DNA from 3 places in the Cupriavidus sp. FW216-B1 genome. Region 3 is predicted to be linked to each of the others. Evidence: predicted binding sites of a transcription regulator. Region 3 holds the regulator's gene; each other region holds the start of a gene.
The links. Region 3 encodes FliA, which starts transcription of late flagellar genes. Its sites were predicted from a motif close to CTAAAGTTTNNNNNNNNNNNGCCGNTA; they were not measured.
Positions count from the first base shown of each region.

Region 1: AC3WXD_RS06400 (YjfB family protein) is a predicted target of FliA. The motif match lies at 1,005-1,031, and genes of this name have one in related genera.
Region 2: AC3WXD_RS17315 (FliC/FljB family flagellin) is a predicted target of FliA. The motif match lies at 1,736-1,762, and genes of this name have one in related genera.

Region 1 covers NZ_JBYTEL010000001.1:1,470,352-1,473,620, reverse strand. Annotated here, with positions in the region: gene AC3WXD_RS06405 (S1C family serine protease) at 1-779, opposite strand, end outside; gene AC3WXD_RS06400 (YjfB family protein) at 1,145-1,330, shown strand; gene AC3WXD_RS06395 (TolC family protein) at 1,399-2,721, opposite strand; gene AC3WXD_RS06390 (efflux RND transporter permease subunit) at 2,733-3,269, opposite strand, start outside.
Region 2 covers NZ_JBYTEL010000007.1:177,978-181,246, forward strand. Annotated here, with positions in the region: gene AC3WXD_RS17310 (flagellar protein FlaG) at 1-169, opposite strand, end outside; gene AC3WXD_RS17315 (FliC/FljB family flagellin) at 308-1,633, opposite strand; gene AC3WXD_RS17320 (RNA chaperone Hfq) at 1,848-2,171, opposite strand; gene AC3WXD_RS17325 (methyl-accepting chemotaxis protein) at 3,128-3,269, shown strand, end outside.
Region 3 covers NZ_JBYTEL010000035.1:24,780-28,048, reverse strand. Annotated here, with positions in the region: gene flhF (flagellar biosynthesis GTPase FlhF) at 1-321, shown strand, start outside; gene AC3WXD_RS33805 (MinD/ParA family ATP-binding protein) at 325-1,152, shown strand; gene AC3WXD_RS33800 (RNA polymerase sigma factor FliA) at 1,196-1,912, shown strand; gene AC3WXD_RS33795 (flagellar protein FlhE) at 1,909-2,349, shown strand; gene hpaH (2-oxo-hept-4-ene-1,7-dioate hydratase) at 2,494-3,269, opposite strand, start outside.

The sequences.
Region 1 (3,269 bases), on a different contig from region 3:
GCGGTGGCGTCCACGCGCCCGAGATGCGTGAAATGCGCGGCCAGCTCGGCGCCGGTCAGTTGCCGGTCCTGCGTGCCGGCCGGCAGCGGTTGCGGCGCCGGCGGAGGCAGCGCCCGCGCGGGCGCTGCAGGCGCCGCGGCCGCCGGCACGGCCGCGGCCTCGCTGCGAAAGCGCTGCAGCGCCAGCGCCGAGCGCGCCGGCACCTCGTCGATCCACTGCGCGGGCACGGCGAAATTGAGGTTCTGCGCGTCGGCGCGCATCAGGTAGGTGATGCCGATCAGCTGGCCGTCGGTATTGAACAGGCCGCCGCCGCTGGAGCCCGGCGAGATCGGCGCGGTGGTCTGCAGGCGCACCACGCGGTCGGCGGCGTCGCGGTTCAGGGAGGACAGCAGGCCGTCGCTCAGGGTCAGCTCATAGCCGCGCGGCGCGCCGATGGCATAGACCTTCTGGCCGACCTTGAGCGAGGCGAGCGGGGCGATCTTCACGGCCGGCGCGGCCAGCCCCCTGGCGTGGAGGATGCACAGGTCGCGCTCCACGTCGGCATGCACCAGGCGCGCGCTGTGCGCGGTGTTCTCGCGCCGGATGCCGATGGACTTGCCGTTCCTGAGCACGTGGCAGTTGGTGACCAGCTCCTCCGGTCCGATCACCACCGAGCTGCCCAGGCCGATGCGCCCGCCCTGGGCGTCGAACACGGTGACGACCCAGATGCTGGGCGACTCGCGCTCGTACAACTGCGCCGAATCCAGCGCCAGGCCGGGCAGGGAGATGCCGGCAGTCAAACACGAAATCGCGATGCGGCCCGCTATTTTTTTCGCCCGACCCATGATGTTCTTTTTGGTGACTGGTCCTGCCGGAATCCTTGCCGGAATTCTTGCGGCAATCTTCGCCGGCGCGCCGCCCGGTGCGGCCACCGCCCCGGCGATCCGGTCTTTTCCCCGCCCGCTGTTCCGGACCCGGCGGACGAGCGCGCGGGGTTGCCTATCATAAACGTTCCGCCCGCCGCGCTAAAGCTTTGTCGCGGCGGGCCGACAACAAACTGGCAGGAATCCCTCCCGCGCGTGGCGCCGCGGCTTTTTCCGGCCGGCCTGCCGGCATCCCGGCCACCCGCACCACCAACCGCAACCCGAAACAGGACGATTCACTCATGGATACTGCCATCGTCAGCGCGGCAAGCAACGCCGGTTCCGACCCGGTGCCCTTGCTGATGCTGCGCAAATCGCTGGACCTGCAGGCCGAGGGCGTGGCCGCGCTGCTGGCGTCGGTGGCGCCGGCCAGCGTGGCCGCCAGCAACCCGCCGCACCTGGGCCAGAACGTCGACATCAAGGTGTAACAAAGGCAAGCCCGGCGCCCGGGGTCGCACCCGGGCGCCGGCCCCCATTTCATGCTCCGCCGCCGCGCTCAGAGCGACGGCCGCTGGCCGGTGGCGAGCTGCAGCGCCACCGTGGCTTCGGCCAGGTCCGCGCGCGACTGGAGATAGTCCAGGTAGGTCTCGTCGGCGGTGCGCTGCGCGTCGAGCAGCGCCAGCAGCGGCGCCGCGCCCTGGCGGTACGACTGGCGCATGCCGTCGAGCACGCGGTCGGCGTCGGCGCTGACCGCGTCGCGGTAGCGCCGGAAGTTCTCGCGCGCGGCCGCGAAGGCGAGCAGGGCGCGGCGGACTTCGGCCGCCGTCTTCAGTTCCGCCTCGCGCAGCGCCAGCATGGCCTGCGTGACGTCCGCCCCGGCCTGCACCAGCTCGCCGCGCTGCAGGCGCGACAGCGGCAGCGGGACCGACACCGACACGCCCAGCATGCGCGAGCGCGCCGTGCCGCCGCCGCCGCCATCGCCGGGCGTGCCCGGCGCGAGCGTCAGGCCGAGACTTACGCTCGGGTCCACCCAGCGGTTGGCGCGCGCCAGCGCCGCGTTGTCGCGCATGTGGTCCAGCGCGGCGCGCGCGATGCGCACCTCGTCGCGCGCTTCCAGCGCCTGCGCGACCAGCGCGCCGGCATCGGCGCCGGGCTCGTACGCGGGGAAATCGCAGGCCAGCGGCGCACCGCCGAAGGCGTCCTCCACGGGCATGCCGAGCCGCACCGAGAGCGCCTGCATGGCCGCTCCCGCCGCCGCCCGCGCGGCGGTGACGCCGGCGGCGAAGCGGTCGCGCTCCACGCGCGACTGCGCCAGCTCCAGCCCGCCGATGTCGCCCGCCGCGCGGCGCGTCTCGTTGGCGCGCACCACCCGGCCCAGCGCCGCCAGCGCGGACTCCTGGCGCGCCAGCGCGTCGCGGCTGCGGCAGGCTTCGGCGAAGGCCGCCGCGGATTCCGCGTACAGCGCGTTGCGGAACCCCCGCTCGCCGGCCTGCGCCAGGCGCAGGCCGCTGCCGGCGGCGCGCACGCGCGCGGCGCGCTTGCCGCCCAGCTCCAGCGCAATCTCCAGGCCCAGCTCATGCGTGCGCGGCGGCCGCGGCGTCACCGCGCGGCTAAGCTCGATGTTGCCCCGGCCATAGGTCAGCACCGGGTCCGGCCGCACCCCGGCGATGTCGATGCCGGCCCGCGCGCTGCGCACGGTTTCCTGCTGCGCGGCCAGGCCGGGATTCTGGCGCTCGACCACCTCGAGGAAATCGGCGAAGCGCACCGGCCCGGCCGCCGCCGCGCCGTGGGCCGGCATCAGCAGCGCGCACGCCAGCAGGCCCGGCAGGGCGAAGGGTTTGTGCTTGTTCTTGTGCTCGTACGTGTTCTTGTCGTTCATCCGGATTCTCCTCAGGCCGCGCGCCGCGCGGCGCGGGCTTCCACGAGGTAATAGAGCGCGGGCAGCAGCCACAGCGTCAGCAGCGTGGCGCTGGCCAGCCCGCCCACCACCACGGTGGCCAGCGGGCGTTGCACGTCGCTGCCGAGACCCGTCGCCAGCATCGCGGGCGTGAGGCCGATGGCGGCCACGGTGGCGGTCATCAGCACCGGCCGCATGCGGCTGGCGGCGCCTTCGATCACCGCCGCGCGCAGGTCCATGCCGTCCTGCGCGCGCAGCCGGTTGATCTGCGCGATCATCAGCACGCCGTTGAGCACCGCCACGCCGGACAGCGCGATGAAGCCCACCGCGCTGGACACGTTGAGCGTCATGCCGCGCAGGTGCAGCGCGGCCAGCCCGCCGATGGCGGCCAGCGGCACCGCCAGCAGCACCAGCGCGGGCTGGCGCAGGTTGCGGAACGCGGCGAACAGCAGCACGAACATCAGCGCCAGCGTCATCGGCAGGATCAGCGCCAGGCGCGCCTGCGCGCGCTCGAGGTTCTCGAACTGGCC
Region 2 (3,269 bases), on a different contig from region 3:
CCTTCGAGCTTTCGGCGTGCGCCTTGTCGCCCGGCGCCTTGCCCGCCGCGATGGCGCCCGGCAGGCTCCCGGCCGGCACGCCTGCCTGGGCCGCAGGTGCCGCAGCGAGAGGGGTGGCGGGCAACGGCGCGGCGGGCAACTTGGCTAGCTGTTCGGTCGGGCTGATCATGGTCTGTCTCTCGCAAGGGACGGTCGGAGCGGGTGGCTCCGGTGGAAACGCTTTCAGAGCGGAGACCGCTCTGGAAGCATTCCCGGCGGCGCCGGGCCCGAAGGTCCGGCGCCGCCAGGGGTGCGGCTACTGTTGCGATTAACGCAGCAGCGACAGCACGTTCTGCGTGGTCTGGTTGGCCTGGGCCAGCACAGCGGTACCAGCTTGTTGCAGGATCTGGGCGCGCGACATGTTCGACACTTCCGTGGCGTAGTCGGCGTCCTGGATGCGCGAGCGCGAAGCGGACAGGTTGGTCACGGTCGAGCCCAGGTTCGAGATCACCGAGTTGAAGCGGTTCTGCACGGCACCCAGGGAGCTGCGCAGCTTGTCCACGGTAGCCAGGGCCTTGTCGATCGTGTCGAGCGGGTTGGAGCTGCCCACGCCGGTGAATTCGGTGGTGGCGGTGGTGGCACCCTTGGTGCTCAGTTCGATCTGCGTGGCGTTGGAGATCGTGGTGGTGGTCGAGCCGCCGTTGGCCAGCGCGCCTTGACCGGCTGCGTCCAGGGCGTAGTTCTTGCCGCCTTGGGTCACGTAGGCCACGGCTGCGCCGGCGGAGTCGGCACCGACCTTGACCAGCTGGGCGGCGATGCTGCTGCCGGTGTTGCCGTTGGCGGCGTCGCCGACGCTGATGTCGGCGGTGTTCAGCGTGACAGCGCCCGAAGCCGCGTCAACCGAAGCGGCGTAGTAGTCGCTGCCGAACTTGACGACGTAGTTGGAGGTGGCGTTGCCGGCCGTGTCCAGCACGTTGCTCAGTTGCAGGTCCTTGGCGTTGACGGTGCTGCCGGTGGCGGTCGACAGCGAGGTGGCGGCGGCGCTCAGGTCCACGGCGTTCGGAGCCGAACCCGTGCCGGCCACGACGGTCGTGATCGGGGCGCTGGTGGCCAGGGAGTTCTTGGCAACCGTGAAGCCGGTCATGCCCAGGGTGGTGGTGCTGATTTCCTTCAGGTCGATCGAGATGGTCTGACCGTCTTGCGCGCCGACTTGCACCTTCAGCGACGAAGCAGCCGACGACAGCACCTTGACGCCGTTGAAGTCGGTTTGTTGCGACGTGCGGTCGATTTCAGCCAGACGCTGGGTGATTTCGTCCTGGATCGATTGCAGGTCCGAAGCGGAGTTGGAGCCCGTTGCGGCTTGCACGGCCAGGGTACGGATGGCTTGCAGGTTGTTGTTGACTTCGGTCAGCGCGCCTTCGGTGGTTTGCGACAGCGAGATGCCGTCGTTGGCGTTGCGCTGGGCTTGACCCAGGCCGTTGATGTTGGCGGTGAAACGGTTGGCGATCGCCTGGCCCGCTGCGTCGTCCTTGGCGCTGTTGATACGCAGGCCCGAAGACAGACGCTGAATCGCGCTGTTCAGCGACGATTGCGACGAATTCAGGTTGTTCTGCGTCATCAGGGACAACGTGTTGGTATTGATGACCATCGACATGGTACGACTCCTATTCTTTTACAGTGAGTTGTGCAATCCGGCTGTTGCCGCAACGTTGGCTGCCTGGCAATGCAGGGCGAGAAGTGCCACCGTTGTTTGGGTTATCGGTTGGGGCCGGGAAAGATTTAGAGTGACTTTTGCGATGGGCTCAAACTGTCCTGCATATTTGGCGGTGCTATTAGTAAACAGCATGGTGGGCGCGCGGAACCGGTCGTCAGCGCCGCTTGCGCGTGCGCGGGACGTACGGGCTGACGAACTCCGGCGAGCTCTCCGCGCCCGGCACGCTGGCCTGGGCTTCGGGCGCATGGGCCGGCGTGATGACGGCGATGGCGTGCTTGTAGACGACCTGGGGCAGCGGATCGCCGGCGTCCTCCGCGAGCAATACCATATAGTTGTCCGCGGCCACGATCACGCCATGCAGGCGGGTACCGCTGGACAGGTGCACGACCACGGGCTTCCGGCTCGCGCTATGGGTGGACAACTGCTGGTGCTGCAGTCTGCGGCTAGGGCGGTCCACCCTGATTTCCTTCTTGTTCACAACTTCTCCGGAAGAGCCCGCGCGGGTTCTGTCGGCTGGCAGGGATTCGATGGCCAGGCCTGGGCAACTGGGGTGTGACGCACTGCGGAGCGCGGACTGCGGCCTGGCCTTGGCGGAACCGGGAATGAAACATCCGCTCCCGGGACCGGCCAGGGGGCTGGCGGCACGGAGCGCGGCCAGCCGCGGCTGGTACGCGGGAGACGGGTCCGATGATACCGCCCCGCCACCGGTGGCGAGTGCCGCCGCCGGAAGAGAAGGGGAAGACTTCAGGCGCGAGGGTAACAAAATTTTACAAATGTGGACGGTTGGGAGAGCGCACCTGGCCTAGAGGTAAACCTCTAAAAAATCGATTGCATCACAGTGGCCGAATGTGGATTCATGCACACTTGTGTGGCAAATCCCAATGCTGTCCGACCGCAGCCCCAAGGTGCAACATGAGGTCTGCGGGCTGCCGCGCAGCCCTGGCTTGTTCCGGCCGAGGTTCCTCGCGCCGCCCCGATACCATCGATATGGCGTGGCCGGCACTTTTATATCAGAGGTTTCCCTGATAGAAATTGGATTTACACCTCATGTAAGCAGGTTTATATTCGCTATTGGACCTTTCGGTTCCTAGCAGTCCTGGAAAGCCTACGAGCACCCCGCGCGTGGGCTTCTTTTTTTGCGCGCCCGCCTGGGTGCCACCGGATGTCGCCGGCAGCGGCCGGCGGCGGCGCCCCCCCCCGCGTGCGTGCCGTCATTAGACGACAGGACGCCCGCTGTCAATTCCCCGAATTGCCCCGCTTTTTCCCTGCATATCTCCGCTAACCGGCGCGTTTTTGCCTTATTTCAACAAACCGCGGAAATATCCTCAAGCTTGCCCGGTGCGTGCCGTTAAGGCTGCGATGCGGCGTCGGTCCGGAGGTTCGTCCGGCACCAGGGTGCCGCCCGCGATGAAAAAGCAAAAAAGGAGCCGGGAAATGCGTTGGTTGCGAAACTTTGGCATTGGGGCGCGCCTGACCGTGGCGTTTTCGGTCGTGGCGCTGCTGCTGGTTGCGGTGGCCGTGCTGGGGGCGATGTCCCTACGCACCATGAACGAATCGATGCGCCTGACGGTGGAAG
Region 3 (3,269 bases):
CAGGCCGGCGACACCGAGGCCGCCGCCTTCCTCGCGCGCCTGTCGGCGCGCGCGCCGGCGCGCCAGACCCCGAACGCCGCGGTGCTGGTCGAAGGCATGGGCCGCCTGCTGGCGCTGCTGGACGTGCTGGAGAACTACCCCGCGCGCAACGGCCGCGCCGCCGTCCGCGATGCGGCGCCCGCTGTTTCAGCCGCTGTTTCTGCCACTGTCTCCACCGCCGCTTCCACCGCCATTTCCACCGTCGCTTCCGCCACGGAGGCGGACGCCTTTACCGACAGCAGCCGCATGTTCAAGGCACTGGCGCAGGTGCAGGGAGAGTAAGACGTGAATTCTCTCGCCCTCGACCAGGCCGAAAGCCTGCGGCGCATGCTGGCGCCGCGCGTCACGCGCCGCATCGCGGTGGTGGCGAGCGACGCCGGCGCCGGCGCCACCACGGTCGCGCTCGGCCTGGCCAACGCGCTCGCCATGCAGGGCGAGCGCGTGCTGCTGATCGACGAAGACCGCACCGGCGCGCGCGCCACGCGGCTGTCCGGGGCGGCGCCCGCCGACACGCTGGACGCGGTGCTGGGCGGCGCCGCCACGCTCGAGGCCGCGCTCGGCCAGCGTCCCGCCGGCGCCATCGGCGTGCTGCCCGCCAGCGCCCAGGCCGGCGGCGACCTGCAACTGCTCAACGGCTACCGCACCGTGCTCAGCGATGCGCGCGGCGACGCCGATGGCGCGCTGTCGCCGATGGCCGCCGCGGCCCACAACCTGATCGTGGTGCTGCGCGCGGAGCCGGCCTCGATCAAGGCCGCCTACGCCTGCATCAAGCAGCTCAACCATCTCTACGCCTGCCGCCGCTTCCACCTGGTGGTCAACGCCGCGCCCAGCGACGCGGCCGCCACCGCGGTGCTCGGCAACCTGGCGCGCACCGCCAGCCAGTACCTCGGCGTGGACGCGCGCGCGGCGGGCAGCCTGCCGCTCGACCCGCTGGTCGCGCGCAGCGCGGCGCTGGGCCGCTGCGTGGTCGAAGCCTTCGCGGCCGCGCCGGCCACGGCCGCCCTGCGCCGCCTGGCCACCGGCGTCGCCGCCTGGCCGTCGCCCGCGGCGGCGGAAAACCGTTCAACCCCTCCGGCCACGCCCCTGGCGCCGCCGGCCACGGCCCTGGCCTGAACGCCGGGCCTGCAAGCAAGCTAGGACTCACGAGAATTCCACCATGTACACGATTCAGGGAAAGCTCGAACAGACGGATACGGTGACCGCGCATGCGTCGCTGGTGCGTCGCATCGCCTTGCAACTCGCCGCCAAGCTGCCCGCCAGCGTCCAGCTCGACGACCTGATCCAGGCCGGCATGATCGGCCTGCTCGATGCCGCCAAGCGCTACGAAGATACCCACGGCGCGCGCTTCGAGACCTACGCCAGCCAGCGCATCCGCGGCGCCATGCTCGACGAGGTGCGCGCCAACGACTGGCAGTCGCGCAGCCTGCGCCAGTTCACGCGGCGCATCGAGCGTACCGTGCGCGGCCTCGAGCAGACGCTCGGCCGCACGCCGCTGGACTCCGAGGTGGCGCAGGAGCTGGAGCTGCCGCTGGAGGAATACCAGACCCTGCTCAACGAGGTCTACGGCTGCCAGTTGCTGCACTATGAAGACTTCGAGCGCTCCGGCGAGGAAGATTTCCTGGACCGCCACCTGAGCGTCAGCGACGACGGCAACCCGCTCACCGTGCTGATGGAAAGCGGCATGCGCGAAGCGCTGATCCGCGCCATCGAGCGCCTGCCCGAGCGCGAGAAGCTGGTGCTGTCGCTGTGCTACGACCAGGAGCTCAACCTGCGCGAGATCGGCGCCGTGCTCGACGTCACCGAATCGCGCGTGTGCCAGATCCGCAGCCAAGCCATCACGCGCCTGCGCTCCCAACTGCGCGGCCTGCTATGACCCTGCCGCTGCGCTGGTCCCGCTGTCTCGCCGTGGCGGCGCTGGCCGCCTGCGGCGGCCACGGCTGGGCCGGCCCAGCCGGGCAGACGCTGCACTCGTGGTCCGCTTCCGTGAGCGGCCCCGCGCTGTACGGCAAGGGCCTGCGCACCGTCTCCGCGCCCATCACGCCCACCGGCTACCTGCCGCAGGCCGAAGGCGCGATCACCACGGTGCGCTGGCGCTACGCCTTCAACCGCACGCCGCCGCACGACCTGCAGGCCTACCTGTGCAACGCGCAGCGCTGCGTGCTGCTGTCCGGCGCCGAAGGGCTGACCGATGCGTTCGGCGGCGACGATGCCGCCAACGGTTTCGTCTTTGCGTTCCAGGTGCCGGGCAGGGGCGCGCTGACGCCGGTCCTGCAAGGGCAGTCGGGGCAGGTGGTGGTGGGATACCGGTAGGCGTCGGCGGTCCCTTCTCCGGCGGTTCCTTCTCTTCACGGCGCGCTGGCCGCCGGTGCCGCGCAGCACGGGCTGGTCTGTGCATGGCCGATCTGCAGGCATTGCCTGAACGGGTTCGGCGGGACGTTCATAGATCTCCGGGGTTCAGGCGAAGCGGCAGGAAATGCTGCCGAGCCGGTCGTAGTCGGCATGGAAGGTGTCGCCGGGCGCCGCCGCCACCGGGCGGGTGAAGGAGCCGCCCAGGATCACCTGGCCGGCCTCCAGCGTGACGTCGTAGGGTGCCAGCTTGTTGGCCAGCCAGGCCACGCCCCTGGCCGGGTGGTTGAGCACCGCCGCGGAAACCCCGGATTCCTCGATCACGCCGTTGCGGTAGAGGATCGCCGGCACGCGGCGCAGGTCGATCTCGTCCGGCCGCACGGCGCGCCCGCCCATGACCACCCCGGCGTTGGCGGCGTTGTCGGAGATGGTGTCGACGACCTTGCGCGTGGCTTTGGTCTCCGGGTCCACCTGCTCGATGCGCGCGTCGATGATCTCCAGCGCCGGGATCACCCATTCGGTGGCGTCGAGCACGTCGAACAGGCTGACGCCGGGCCCGCGCAGCGGCTTGCCGAGGATGAACGCCAGCTCCACTTCGACGCGCGGCACGATGAAGCGCGCGCACGGAATGTCGCCGCCTTCGTCGAAGAACATGTCGTCGAGCAGCGCGCCGTAGTCCGGCTCCGCGATGTTCGACGAGACCTGCATGGCGCGCGAGGTCAGGCCGATCTTGTGGCCCTTGAGCATGCGGCCGCCGGCGATCTTCTGCGCCACCCAGGCGCGCTGGATGGCGTAGGCGTCCTCGATGGCCAGGGCCGGGTAGTCGAGGGAAAACTGCCGCACCTGCCGGCGCGAGCGCTCGGCGGCGTCGAGGCGGGTGGCGG